2 regions of the Chelativorans sp. AA-79 genome follow, and region 1 is predicted to be linked to the other one. Evidence: predicted binding sites of a transcription regulator. Region 1 holds the regulator's gene; the other holds the start of a gene.
The links. The regulator HrcA, encoded in region 1, represses chaperone genes, less so after heat shock. The targets are predictions, from matches to a motif close to GTTAGCACTCNCNNNNNGNGAGTGCTAAC.
Positions count from the first base shown of each region.

Region 2: PVE73_RS03540 (co-chaperone GroES) is a predicted target of HrcA. The motif match lies at 5,460-5,488, and genes of this name have one in related genera.

Region 1 is NZ_CP120361.1:5,251,443-5,258,503, reverse strand. It holds gene PVE73_RS25630 (YdeI/OmpD-associated family protein) at 17-244, shown strand; gene PVE73_RS25625 (sulfate transporter family protein) at 523-1,260, opposite strand; gene PVE73_RS25620 (adenosine kinase) at 1,410-2,402, shown strand; gene PVE73_RS25615 (trimeric intracellular cation channel family protein) at 2,417-3,049, opposite strand; gene grpE (nucleotide exchange factor GrpE) at 3,097-3,753, opposite strand; gene PVE73_RS25605 (antibiotic biosynthesis monooxygenase family protein) at 3,843-4,139, opposite strand; gene hrcA (heat-inducible transcriptional repressor HrcA) at 4,156-5,226, opposite strand; gene rph (ribonuclease PH) at 5,384-6,100, shown strand; gene PVE73_RS25590 (VOC family protein) at 6,112-6,525, shown strand; gene rdgB (RdgB/HAM1 family non-canonical purine NTP pyrophosphatase) at 6,510-7,061, shown strand, end outside.
Region 2 is NZ_CP120361.1:690,104-697,164, forward strand. It holds gene PVE73_RS03515 (PRC-barrel domain-containing protein) at 1-513, shown strand, start outside; gene PVE73_RS03520 (ring-cleaving dioxygenase) at 713-1,645, shown strand; gene PVE73_RS03525 (alpha/beta hydrolase) at 1,649-2,296, shown strand; gene PVE73_RS03530 (GNAT family N-acetyltransferase) at 2,277-2,573, shown strand; gene PVE73_RS03535 (TIGR02302 family protein) at 2,730-5,345, shown strand; gene PVE73_RS03540 (co-chaperone GroES) at 5,623-5,937, shown strand; gene groL (chaperonin GroEL) at 6,038-7,061, shown strand, end outside.

The sequences.
Region 1 (7,061 bases):
TTGGCAATCTGCCAGCATGGCACTGCAACGCGCGCTCAACCCCATGCCCGAGGACATCAAGACGGCGCTCGAGATGCGCGGCCTCATGGACACCTATCAGGCGCGTCCACCCTATCAGCGCAACGACTACCTGGGTTGGATCGCCGGTGCCAAGCGGGCTGAGACGCGCCAGAAGCGGCTCGGCCAGATGCTCGACGAACTTGCACGCGGCGGCGTCTATATGCGCATGCGCTGGAAGGGATAGGCGGACCAGTGGCTGCCGCTGGAGAAATCGGAACCGTTCAGGCATGGATCCCCGGGACAAGCCCGGGGATGACGAGGTGGAGATGTCTCCGCCAATCGCCAGCGTTGGCGATTAGAGTATCCCGAAAAGTGGATGCCGGTTTTCGGAAGAGATCATGCTCAAGCAAAGTTGGATCATGATGCCGATCCGACGAAACGGGATCATGATCTAGCCGCTCCTCCTCTGTATTCGTCATCCCCGGGCTTGACCCGGGGGATGCATGCCTGAACTTTGAAGCCTCACCGACGCTCGAGAACGACCGGCGTTGAAGCGCTTCTCTCCTCCCTCGCCGCGATCATCTTGTGCAGATGCACCATCATGGCTGCGGCGAAGAGCGGCGTGAGCAGGTTGAGGAGCGGCACGGCCAAAAAAGCGGCGATCACGAAGCCCGCGAGGAACACCGTGCCGGCATTGCGCCGGCGCAGGGTCTTGGCATCCGCCTCGCTGCGGAAGCGCATGGCGGCGAACTCGAAGAATTCCCGGCTGAGCAGATAGGCGTTGACGACGAAGAAGGCGATCAGGTTCACGCCGGGCACGAGGAGCAGCATCAGCGCGATGATGTTGCCGAGGATGACGACGCCGAGAAACTTCAGCGAGAGCAGGACCGCCGGCACGAGCGGCACCGCCTTGCCCGGCGGGTCCTGCGGATAGCTCTCCTTCTCCACCGCTTCGGCCACGTCGTCGAGGAAAATGCCGGCGACGGCCGCCGTGATCGGCGCAATCAAAAGCGCGAGCGCCAGTGCCAGCCCCACGCCAGCGACGATTGCCGCAAGCAGCCCGAGCCACCCCGCCCAGGCGGGGAGGCCGGGCAGGAGCGCGTCGAGCCACGGCATCGCGTAGATCTCAAACAGCTCGCGCAGGCCGAACCAGAGGGCGGCGAGGATAAGAAGGGTAAGCCCCAATGTCTTGAAGAAGGCGCCGCGGAAGGCGGGCGAGAAGAGCTGGCTGGCGGCGGCGCGCGCGGCGTCGAGGATCATGGAAGCCCTTTCATCGGCTGCAAAGGCCTGTCGCCGCGAGATAGGATGCTTCACGAGGCCGCGCAAGCGGTGCGCCGCACTTGCAAATCCCTGCCGAGGCGGTAAACCGCTCAACACCCGCCCGCGTCCGGCCATCCTGGAGTTTTCCCATGAGCGAATACGACGTCCTCTGCATCGGCAATGCCATCGTGGACATCATTGCCCGGTGCGACGATTCCTTCCTGGTGGAGAACGGGATCATCAAGGGCGCGATGAACCTGATCGAGGTGGAGCGCTCAGCGCTGCTCTACGAACGCATGGGGCCGGCCATCGAGACCTCCGGCGGAAGCGCCGGCAACACGGCGGCCGGCGTGGCGGGCTTCGGCGGGCGCGCCGCCTTCTTCGGCAAGGTGTCGAACGACGGGCTGGGCGATATCTACCGGCACGACATCCGCGCGCAGGGCGTGGCCTTCGACACGGCGCCGCTGCAGGGCCATCCGCCCACGGCGCGCTCCATGATCTTCGTGACGCCCGACGGCGAGCGCTCGATGAACACCTATCTCGGCGCCTGCGTGGAGCTTGGACCGGAAGACGTGGAGGAGGAGAAGGCAGCGGAGGCCAAGGTCACCTATTTCGAGGGCTATCTCTGGGACCCGCCGCGCGCCAAGGAGGCGATCCGCAAGACGGCGGAGATCGCCCATGTAGCGGGACGCGAGGTCTCCATGACGCTCTCCGACCCCTTCTGCGTCGACCGCTACCGCGGCGAGTTCCTCGACCTCATGCGCTCGGGCACGGTCGACATCGTCTTCGCCAACGAGCACGAGGTGATGTCGCTCTACCAGACGGCGTCCCTGGAGACGGCCCTTTCGGCATTCCGCGAGGATTGCAGGCTGGGCATCGTCACGCGCTCGGAGCATGGATCGATCGCGGTGACGCGCGAGGAGACGGTCGCGATCAAGCCGGTGCCGGTCGAGAACCTGGTGGATACGACCGGTGCGGGCGATCTCTATGCGGGAGGCTTCCTCTTCGGCTACACGCAGGGGCGCAGCCTCGCCGATTGTGGCCGGCTGGGCTCGCTGGCGGCCTCGCTCTGCATTCAGCAGATCGGCCCGCGCCTGCAGATCAGCCTGAAGGAAGCCGCCGAGCAGGCGGGCCTGTTGTAGAAACGTCTAGACGATTAGACGATATCTTCCGGGCGGCGGCCCGGGCGCGGCTTATAGCGCGGGAAGGTCCAGCCGAATTTGAGCGCGCCCCCGCGCACGAGGAAGGCGGCCAGGAAGGCGATGAGCGCACCTGCCATCGTCGGCGCGCCGGAAAAATCCGCTGCCGTATAGACTGCCGACCCCGTAAGGGCGGCGGTGATATAGATCTCGGGTCTGAGCAGCACCGACGGCTCGCCCGCAAGCAGATCGCGCATGATGCCGCCCACGGTGCAGGTCATCATGCCTGTCACAAGCGCAACAGCCGGGGATCCGGTCGCGGCAAGGCCCTTGGCGGCGCCTATGACGCAATAAGCCGAAAGCCCGACCGCATCGAGCCAGAGCAAGAGCTTGTAACGCGATTCCACCAGATGGGCGGAAAAATAGACGACGACCGCCACCACCGTGCAGACGACGAGATAGGCGGGGTCCGCCACCCAGAAGACCGGAAGATCCAGCAGCAGGTCGCGCACCGTGCCGCCGCCCAGGCCGGTGACGCTGGCGAAGAACAGGAAGCCGATGACGTCGAGCTGCTTGCGGGAGGCGGCAAGCGCGCCCGTGGCCGCGAATACGGCCACGCCGGCATAATCGAACAGGAGAATCGGGTTCATCGGCAGCCTCCCGCTTTCGCGTAGCGCAAGGCTGCCGGAAAGGGAAGCTAGGGGGCGCTGTCGGGGCCTGTCGCAGCTTCCGCGCCGGCTCCGTTGCCTGCCTTCGGCCCGCCCTTGGCCACGCCGACCATGGCCGGGCGCAGGACGCGGTCACCGATCACGTAGCCTGACTGCACCACCTGCACGACCGTGTTGTTCGGCACCTCGGAATTCGGCACCTCGAACATTGCCTGATGGAAATGGGGGTCGAACTTCTCACCCTCCGGCTCGATGCGCTTTACGCCATGGCGCTCCAGGGCGGCAAGCATGGCACGTTCGGTCATCTCGACGCCTTCCACCAGCGCCTTGAAACCGGGATCGGCCTCCTCCGCGCGGGCTTCCTCGGAGACCGCCTGCAGCGCACGCTGCAGGTTGTCCGACACGGTGAGCATGTCGCGAGCGAAATTGGCGATGCCGTAGACCCGCGCATCGGTCACATCGCGCTGGGTGCGCTTGCGCAGATTCTCCATTTCGGCGGCGATGCGGAGCGCACGTTCCTTCAATTCCTCGTTCTCCTTGGCCAGGCGAAGGAGAACATCCTCTTCGGAGACAGGTGCGGCACCCTCGCCCTCGGCGAATGCGGCCGCTTCGGCGCCATTCTCCACGGCCCTCTCCTCGGCCTGGTCCTGATCGGGCGCGCGGTCGTCCTTCGGGTGTGTATTCATTGCCTATCCGTCGTCGATATTATCCTTGAAACCGGGCCGGATATCGAGGTTTGTGACCCTAAAATCAAGGGGTGCGGAAAAGAGGCCGGTCAGGACGGCAAGCCAGCCCCGCCCACGGGAACCGTGCGCACATGGCTGTCGAAGCCGGCGATCAGCGGCCGGGCCCTGGCTATGGCCGCCTGGACCTCCGGCAGCGAAAGAGAGGCTTTTTGGTTCTCCTCGCTGTCCCAGACCTCGGTGATCCAGATCGCATCGGCATCGTCCTCCGCTTTCGCGATCACATAACTGAGGCAGCCCGGCATCTCGCCGGTGGAGTCCAGCAGAATCCGGATCAGCGTCTCACGCTCGCCTGGCTGGGCGCGCATCTTTCCGATCAGTCCGAACATTCTCCCTCCGCTCAAGCTACCGCAGCAAACGTCCCACGAGCTGGGCCGTGTAGTCCACCATCGGCACGATGCGCGCGTAGTTGAGCCGCGTGGGTCCGATGATCCCGAGCGCGCCGATGACGCGTGATTCCTGGTCGCGATAGGGTGCCACGACGAGCGAGGAACCGGAAAGGGAAAAAAGCTTGTTCTCCGAGCCGATGAAGATGCGCACGCCCGGTCCTTCTTCCGCGAGTCCCAGGAGCTGGATCAGCGCCTCCTTGGTTTCCAGATCCTCGAACAGGTGGCGCAGGAGCTCGATATCGGCCTGGGCGGTCACATTTTCGAGCAGGTTCGCTCGGCCGCGGACGATGATGCGCGCCGGCGCGTCGCTCTCGGTGCCGGCCCAGATGGCAAGGCCCTGCTCGACGAGCGACTGGGACAGCGAATCGAGGGCTGCGCGGGTCTCCTCCTTGAGCCGCGCCATCTCGGTTTTCGCCTCCGCGAGCGTACGGCCGCGGATATGCGCGTTGAGGAAGTTGGAGGCTTCGATGAGCTGCGAGGTCGTCACGCCCGGCGGGACCTCGATGACGCGGTTCTCCACCTCGCCGTTCTGCGAAACCAGAATCGCAAGCGCTTTCTGCGGCTCGAGCTGTATGAACTCGATATGTTTGAGCGGGGCTTCGGTCTTGGCCGCGAGCACGAGGCCGGCGCCACGCGAAAGGCCGGAAAGCATCTGGCTCGCTTCCGTCAGCATATGGTCGAGCGACTGGCCGCGGCCGGAGGCCTTGATCTGCGCCTCGATCACGCGCCTTTCCTCCTCGGAGAGGTCCCCGATCTCCATGAAGGCGTCGACGAAGAAGCGCAGGCCCTGCTGCGTCGGCAGGCGGCCGGCGGAAATGTGCGGGGCATAGATGAGACCCAACTGCTCCAGGTCGCTCATCACATTGCGCACGGTGGCCGGCGAAAGCTGCGTCGGCAGCAGCCTGGAAAGGTTGCGCGAACCCACAGGCTCGCCATGCTGCAGATAGCTCTCCACGATCAAGCGGAAGATGTCGCGCGAGCGCGCATCGAGGGACTGGAACGTCTGGTCAGCCACAGGCTTGGTCATGCTCGTGCCTCCGTGCCGGAATATAAGCGGCGCAGCGGCGAACACAACTGCCGGCGCGCCCTCGCGCACGCGGTTTTCCTTTGCGTCGAGAGGCCTGGAAAGCTACAAGCCGGCACCAACACAAAAATCACCATCGGGAAGCTGGAGGCAGGAAGACATGCGACCATCAAGGCGGCAACCGGACGAGATGCGCGCTGTCAGCTTTGAGCGGGGCATTTCCAAGCATGCCGAGGGCTCCTGCCTCGTCAAGTTCGGCGATACGCAGGTGCTCTGCACGGCAAGCCTGGAAGAGAAGGTGCCTTCCTGGCTTCGCAATTCGGGCAAGGGCTGGGTGACCGCCGAATATGGCATGCTGCCGCGCTCGACGGGCGACCGCATGCGCCGCGAGGCCTCCAGCGGGAAACAGGGCGGGCGCACGCTGGAGATCCAGCGCCTCATCGGCCGCAGCCTGCGTTCGGTGGTGGACTTGCAGGCGCTGGGCGAGATGCAGATCACGGTCGATTGCGACGTGCTGCAGGCCGACGGCGGCACGCGCACGGCCGCGATCACCGGCGGTTTCGTGGCGCTCCATGATTGCCTTACCTGGATGCAGGCCCGGCAGATGGTTTCCGTCGAGCGCGTCCTGAAGGACCATGTGGCCGCAGTCTCCTGCGGCCTCTACGAGGGGACGCCCGTGCTCGACCTCGACTACGCGGAGGACTCGGCCGCCGAGACCGACGCCAATTTCGTCATGACCGGCAAAGGCGGCATCGTCGAGATCCAGGGGACGGCGGAAGGCGCTCCCTTTTCCGAAGAGCAGTTCCACGAGCTTCTGTCGCTCGCGAAGAAAGGCATCGCCCGGCTGGTGGAATTGCAGAAGATGGCGGTTCTTTAGCCTAGGACACGATGAAGCCCGCAGCCATTCTCGAAGCCGCCCTCTATGTGGACGATCTGGCCGAAGCCGAGCGCTTCTACGGCCAAGTGCTCGGGCTCGACCTCCTGGCGAAGGCGGAAGGACGGCACGTCTTCTTCCGCTGCGGGGACACGGTGCTGCTCCTGTTCGACCCGAAGGCGACGGAGGTGCCGCCGGAAGCGGGCGCCCGCCTGCCTGTGCCGCCGCACGGTGCCCACGGACCGGGCCACCTGTGCTTCTCCGCGGGCGCAGCGGAAATCGAGCTGTGGAAAAAGCACCTCGAAGATCACAACGTCGCCATCGAAGCCGATTTCGAATGGCCTCGGGGCGGCCGGTCCATCTATTTTCGCGATCCGTCCGGCAATTCGCTGGAATTCGCGGAGCCGCGCATATGGAGTTTCACGTGAGGCCGATCGAAAACAGGAAATTCGTGCTCGCCAGCCACAACAAGGGCAAGCTCGACGAGCTTGCCGATCTGCTGGCGCCCTTCGGCTATCAGGTACAATCGGCAGCCGAACTCGGCCTGCCCGAGCCGGAGGAGACCGGCACGGAATTCGAGGAGAATGCCTATATCAAGGCGCTCGCCGCCGCCAAGGCGACGGGCATGCCTGCCCTGTCGGACGATTCGGGCATGTGTGCAGACGCCTTGGGCGGCGCGCCGGGCGTCTACACCGCCGACTGGGCGACGCAGCCCGACGGCAGCCGTGATTTCGGCGCCGCCATGGATAAGGTGGAGAAGCTGCTGCGGGAAAAAGGCGCCCTCACGCCCGAGCGGCGGCGGGCGCGTTTCGTGGCCGTGCTCTGCCTTTGCTTTCCCGACGGAGAGGCGGAATTCTACCGCGGCGAGGCGGAAGGCCATCTCGTCTGGCCGCCACGTGGCACGCTGGGCTTCGGCTATGATCCGGTCTTCCAGCCGGACGGCCATCACAGGACCTTCGGGGAG
Region 2 (7,061 bases), 750 kb from region 1:
ATGGCGGCAACCGCGCCGGCCGACGACACTGCCGGAACGAGCGGCGATATGGCGGCAAGCGACAACGCCGCTGACACTGCCGCGTCCGATCAGCAGACCGCGCAGAGCGACCAGCCGCCGGCCGCCGGCGGGGAAGCGGCTACCGATCAGACCCAGACCGGCGCGATCGACCGGAACACGCTGAATCAGGCGGCTCCAGACCAGATCCGGGCTGAAAACCTCACCGGGACCGCCGTCTACGGAGCTAATGACGAACGTGTCGGCGAGATCGGCGACGTCGTCCTCACCCCTGAAGGCGATGTGGATGCCGCGATCGTGGACGTCGGCGGGTTCCTCGGCATCGGGGAGAAGGAAGTCGCCATTGGCATGGACAACCTGGTCTTCCAGACGGACGACAATGGTGAGCTTTACCTCTTCACCGATTTCACGCAGGATGAGCTAGAGGCGCAGCCCGCCTACGATGAAGCAACCTATGCGGAAAATCGCGACCAGATGCGCATGCGGGTGCAGTAACGCGTAGAAACACCTGCTTCGCATCCGGAAAGGCCTCGCTCCAGCGGGGCCTTTTCATTTACCGGGCATAAAAAACCTGCCACTGTCTTTGCCAGGTGGACAGTGCATCTTTGAAGCGTGCCTTTCGCCGTGGCGCCCCGGAGTCCATCTATCGGGCAACAGGGTGGCGCGAGATGCGCGCCGCCAAGGAGGCGACACAATGCTCGACACCATCGAAGGCATTCACCACATCACATCCATGGCGCGCGATGCGCCGGCGACCGATCATTTCCATACCGCCGTGCTGGGCCTGCGGCGTGTCAAGAAGACCGTCAACTTCGACGCGCCCGACGTCTACCACCTCTACTACGCCAACCGGAGCGGACAGCCCGGCACGGTGCTTACCTATTTCCCGTTCCCGAACATCGCCCCCGGTGTGCGCGGAGCGGGCGAGGTCGGCACCACCGTCTTCTCAGTGCCCGAAGGCAGTCTCGGCTATTGGGAGAAGCGTCTGGCGGAGAATGCTGTGGGCGGCATCCGGCGCGAGAGGGTCTTTGCAGAAGACCGGCTTCTTTTCGACGGCGTGGATGGCGACGGCTTTGCCCTCGCGGCGGTGGCGGGGGATGCGCGCGAGCCCTGGACCGGCGGCGGCGTTCCGGCCGGCGAGGCGATCCGCGGCTTCCATTCCGCAACGATGCTGCTCCGTGACGGCGCGCCTACCCGCGAACTCCTGGAGATGATGGGGTTCAAGGAGACCGGCCGCGAGGGCAACACGCTCCGCCTGGAGCGTGCGGGAGGCAACGGCGCGGTGATCGTGGACATCGTGACGGACCCTGCGGCGCCGCCCGCCCGCCAGGGCGCCGGCTCGGTGCATCATATCGCCTTCGCTGTGCCGGATGCTGCTGCGCAACGAGACGTCCGGGAGGCGCTCGTGAACGAGGGCTTCCACATCACGCCGGTGATCGACCGCGACTATTTCCTGTCGATCTATTTCCGGGCGCCGGGCGGCGTGCTTTTCGAGATCGCCACCGACGATCCGGGATTCGCACGCGACGAGGATCTGGAGCATCTGGGCGAAGCCTTGAAGTTGCCGCGCCAGCACGAGCACCTGCGGCCCTATCTGGAATCCCATCTTCCGGCGATCGGGGGCTGAGCAATGGCGGCCGATGCCTACAGGCACCTTGCGATGTCGGCTGGTCCCGGCCGGCCGCTTCTCTTCCTCTTCCACGGCACGGGAGGAGACGAGCGGCAGCTCCTGTCCCTTGCGGGCGACGTGCTTCCCGGTGCCGGGATCGTGGCGCCGCTGGGCGACGTAAGCGAGCACGGGGCGCCGCGTTTCTTCCGCCGCACGGGTGAAGGCGTCTACGACATGGACGACCTTGCCCGCGCGACGGAGAAGATGGCGGGCTTCGTCCGCGCCCATGTCGCGGCGGAGCGGCCGAGTGCGGTGCTCGGCCTCGGATATTCGAACGGGGCGAACATCCTCGCCTCTGTCGTGTTCGCAGATCCCGCATTGTTCGATGCCGCCGTGCTGATGCACCCGCTCATCCCTTTTGAGCCGCGTTTCTCCTCGGCGCATGCGAGGACCAGGCTGCTTCTGACCGCGGGCCGTCACGATCCGATCTGCCCGGCCGCGCTCACCGGCAGGCTCGTCGCCTATCTGGAGGCGGCCGGCGCCGCGACCGAGCTCGTCTGGCACGAGGGCGGCCATGAATTGCGATCCAACGAGGTCGATGCCGCAAGGGACTTCCTTGCTCCCTATGGCGGCGGCAAAGGAAAGAGAGATGCCAATGAGCGCGATTGAGATCGCCCGCCAGGATTTCGGCAACAAGGGCCGCTACGTGCACGCCGCCGACCGCGACGAGGCGGAGATGACCTTCGTCAGGATCGGTGCAAGCCAGATCATCATCGACCATACCGAGGTGCCGTCGCGCTTCCGCGGCCAGGGCGTCGGCGAGGCGCTGGTGTCGCACGCCGTCGAGGATGCCCGGGAGAACGGGTGGAAGGTCGGGCCGCTCTGCCCCTTCGCCGCCGCCCAGTTCCGACGCCATCCCGAGTGGAGCGACGTTCTGGCGACGTGACGTGCGGGAGCGTTCCGCAACAGCTTCTTTCCCAACGTCATTGTGAAGAGCGTTTCCGCAAAGTGTGGCGGCGTCGCCTCGCCTTTGCCGTGTTTGATGCTATCTTAAGCTAGGGCGTGCCTTGCGCGGTTCGCCCTGGACCCCTGGAAAGGATCGATGGCTGAACCCCGCCCCACCAACGGCCTGAAACCCGGACTTGTCGGCCGCCTGCGGCGGACCCGGGCCGTCGTGCACTGCGCGATCATCGTTGAACGGCTGTGGCCGATCCTCTTGCCGCTTTTGGTGCTGGCGAGCCTCTTCCTGAGCCTGTCCTGGTTCGGCGTCTTCCGCATCCTGCCCGATTGGGGGCGTTTCGGCATTCTGGGGATCCTCGGCGCCGGTGCGGTCGCCAGCCTCTGGCTCTTCCGCGGTTTCCGCGCCCCCACCCCGGGCGAGGTCGATCGTCGCATCGAGCAGAGAAATCTTCTGGAACACGCCCCGGTCTCCACGCAGACGGACCGCCTCGCCTCGCGGGAAGACGACGCATTTGCCGCCGCGCTCTGGCGCGAGCACCAGAAACGCATGGCGGAGCGGCTGTCGCGGCTCAGGGGCGACCTGCCGCGAACATCGGTTCCCGAGCGCGATCCGCTCGGCTTGCGGGCCGTGGCGGCGCTCCTTTTCGTGACCGCGCTCGCCTATTCCACCGGACCTTACGGCGGCCGCATCGCCGATGCGTTGCAGCCGCCGGCGGCGAACGGGCAGACGGCCTCCGCACGCATCGATGCATGGGTGACGCCGCCGGCCTATACACGCCGGCCGCCCGTCTTCCTCACCGCCGATGCCAATCGCGAGCAGCAGGCTTTCAGCGTGCCGGAAAACAGCACGGTCGCGGTTCGTGTCAGCGGTGGATCGGGCGATGAGGCCCTGACCTTCATGGATGCTTCCGGCACCGAACAGCCGATCGCGCCGGAGGAGGGGACCAGTGAGGATGCTGCCGCGGCGGCGCAGACCGGCGCGGCGGTGCGTTTCTCGCATATCCTGGCCGCCGACGGCGTCATGAGCCTGCGCAGCGGCGTCCGCGAACAGCAGAACTGGCGCTTCTCGGTCATTCCCGACGAGCCGCCGCAGATCCGTTTCGTGGAGGATCCGAAGCGGGCGGTGAACGGCGCGCTGGAACTCGCCTACGAAATCGAGGACGATTACGGCGTGGCGAGCGCGGAGGCCAGGTTCGTGCCGACCGAGGCCGATCCAGACGCGCATCCGCTGTTCGAGGCACCGGAAATGCCGCTCACCCTGCCGCGCGGGGGCGACCGCAAGGCGGCCAAGACGTCGCGCGACCTGACTGAGCACCCATGGGCAGGCTCCGAGGTGGAGCTCTCTCTGTCCGCGACCGATGCGGCCGACCAGACGAGTGAGAGCGAGACGAAGAGGTTCAGTCTGCCGGAGCGGATCTTCACCAATCCGCTCGCCCGTTCGGTGATCGAACAGCGGCGCGTTCTGGCGCTCGACGCCCAGAAGAAACCGCGTGTGCTTTCCCTCATGGACGCCGTGCTTCTGTGGCCGGAAGAGACCTTCACAGAGCCGACGCACTTCCTTCTCCTCTCGGCCGTGCGCTCGCGCCTTTCCGGCGCGCGGAGCGACGATGCGCTGCGCGATGTGGTGAACGAGCTTTGGGAGATCGCGCTCATCATCGAGGACGGCGACCTCACCGCCGCCGAAAAGCGTCTGCGCCAGGCGCAGGAGGCTTTGAAGCAGGCGCTGGAGAACGGCGCCAGCGACGAGGAGATCGCGGAGCTGATGCAGGAGCTGCGCGAGGCGATGCAGGAGTTCATGCGCGAGTTTGCCGAGCGCGCCATGCAGAACCCACAGATGTCGCAGAACCCGAACATGGAGATGCTTAGCCAGAACGATCTGGAGCGCATGCTCGATCAGATCGAGGATCTCGCGAGATCGGGCGCGCGCGACCAGGCGCAGGATCTGCTCTCCCAGCTCGAAAACATGATGAACAACCTGCAGATGGCCCAACCCCAGCAGGGTCAGGGGCAGCAGCAGTCGGAGATGCGCCAGCAGATGGACCAACTGGGCGAGCTCCTGCGCCGCCAGCAGGAACTCATGAACGAGACCTTCCGGCTCGATCAGCAGCAGCGCGGTCAACAGGGCGAGCAAGGGCAACAGGGTCAGCAAGGCCAGCAGGGACAGATGGGCCAGCAAGGCCAGGGACGGCCGCCCGGCCAGGGACGGCCGCCCGGCCAGGGACAGGGCCAAGGTCAGGGCCAGGGCCAGGGCATGTCCCCGGAGGAACTCGCCGATGCCCTGCGCGGGCTGCAGGAGGGCCAGGGCGGGCTCCGGCAGGACCTGGAGAGCCTGATGGAAGGGCTGCGCGGCCTCGGCATCGAGCCCGGAGAAGGATTCGGCGAAGCGGGTGAAGCCATGGGCGAGGCCGAGGGCGCGCTCGGCGAAGGTCAGGGCGAGCGGGCCGTGGGCGAGCAGGGCCGTGCGCTCGAAGCACTGCGCCGCGGCGCCCAGGACATGATGAACCAGATGCAGGCCATGCAGGGCGAACAGGGCGGCCAGGGCCAGCAGGGCACCCGCCAGGGCAATTTCGGGCGCGACCCGCTGGGCCGTCCGCGGGCGACGACCGGGCCGGATTTCGGTGACGACGTCCAGGTGCCGGACGAGATCGACCGGCAGCGCGCGCGAGAGATCCTGGATGCGATCCGCCGCCGTCTCGGCGATGCTCTCAGTCCCGAGCTGGAGCGCGAATATCTGGAGCGCCTCCTCGATATGCAGTGAAGGCGCGCGGCGCCATCGCCGCACCGACCCGCTTCGCGGGCGCCTCTTTGCCGCGTGCGAAGGCGGGGACACACCCGTCCCAAGGTCGCAGGCATACCCCCCAATGGAAATCTTTTTGGCACTCGCAAGGGATGAGTGCTAATTTTTCCTTGCAGACCTCTTGAAGCTGGATTCAGGCACAACCAAATTTTTCGCGCGCGGCGCCATGACGGGCCGCGTACCGCGCCGGCGGGCCGGCGCGGGAGGTGCTTCGAAACTGTTTGTCCAGGAGGAAGACATGAAGTTCCGTCCTTTGCATGACCGCCTGCTTGTCCGCCGCATCGAGGCGGAGGAGAAGACGGCGGGAGGGGTGATCATTCCCGACACCGCGAAGGAGAAACCGCAGGAAGGCGAGGTGCTGGCCGTCGGCCCCGGCGCTCGCGACGAGAAGGGCACGCTCGTGCCTCTCGAGGTGAAGGTCGGCGACCGCATCCTGTTCGGCAAGTGGTCCGGCACGGAAATCCGGCTGCAGGGCGAGGATCTCCTCATCATGAAGGAAAGCGACGTGCTCGGCATTCTCGACCAGGAAGCCGAGGCGAAGAAGGCCGCCTAGCGCATCGGTCCGAAAATCGGAGCGATTTTTCGGAAAGCCCGATGCGCAGAACGAAAGAGTTCTTCCATCAGTCGAATGCTGCCTATGAAGGAGTGTTGAAATGGCTGCCAAAGACGTGAAGTTCCATGCCGATGCCCGCGAACGCATGCTCAAGGGCGTCGATATCCTCGCCAATGCCGTAAAGGTCACCCTCGGTCCCAAGGGCCGCAACGTCGTTCTCGACAAGTCCTTCGGCGCTCCGCGCATCACCAAGGATGGTGTGACGGTCGCCAAGGAGATCGAGCTCGAGGACAAGTTCGAGAATATGGGCGCGCAGATGGTGCGCGAAGTGGCGTCCAAGACCAATGACGCCGCCGGCGACGGCACCACCACCGCGACCATTCTCGCCCAGGCCATCGTAAAGGAAGGTGCCAAGGCGGTCGCCTCCGGCATGAACCCGATGGACCTGAAGCGCGGCATCGACAAGGCGGTCGCCGCCGTCGTCGAAGAGCTCAAGAAGAACGCCCGCAAGGTCACCCGCAACGACGAGATCGCCCAGGTCGGCACCATCTCGGCCAATGGCGATCAGGAGATCGGCCGCTTCCTCGCCCAGGCGATGGAAAAGGTCGGCAATGAGGGCGTCATCACGGTCGAGGAGGCCAAGACCGCGGAGACCGAGCTCGAAGTGGTGGAAGGCATGCAGTTCGACCGGGGCTATCTCTCCCCCTATTTCATCACCAACCAGGAGAAAATGCGTGTCGAGCTGGATGAGCCCTATGTGCTCATCCACGAAAAGAAGCTTTCGAACCTCCAGTCGCTGCTTCCCGTGCTCGAGGCCGTGGTGCAGTCCGGCAAGCCGCTGCTCATCATCGCCGAGGATGTCGAGGGCGAGGCGCTCGCCACGCTGGTCGTCAACAAGCTGCGCGGCGGCCTCAAGGTTGCCGCGGTGAAGGCGCCGGGCTTCGGCGACCGCCGCAAGGCCATGCTGCAGGATATCGCGATCCTGACAGGCGGTACGGCCATTTCCGAGGACCTCGGCATCAAGCTCGAGAATGTCACGATCGAGATGCTCGGCCGCGCCAAGAAGGTGGTGATCGAGAAGGAGAACACCACGATCGTGGACGGCGCCGGCTCCAAGGCCGAGA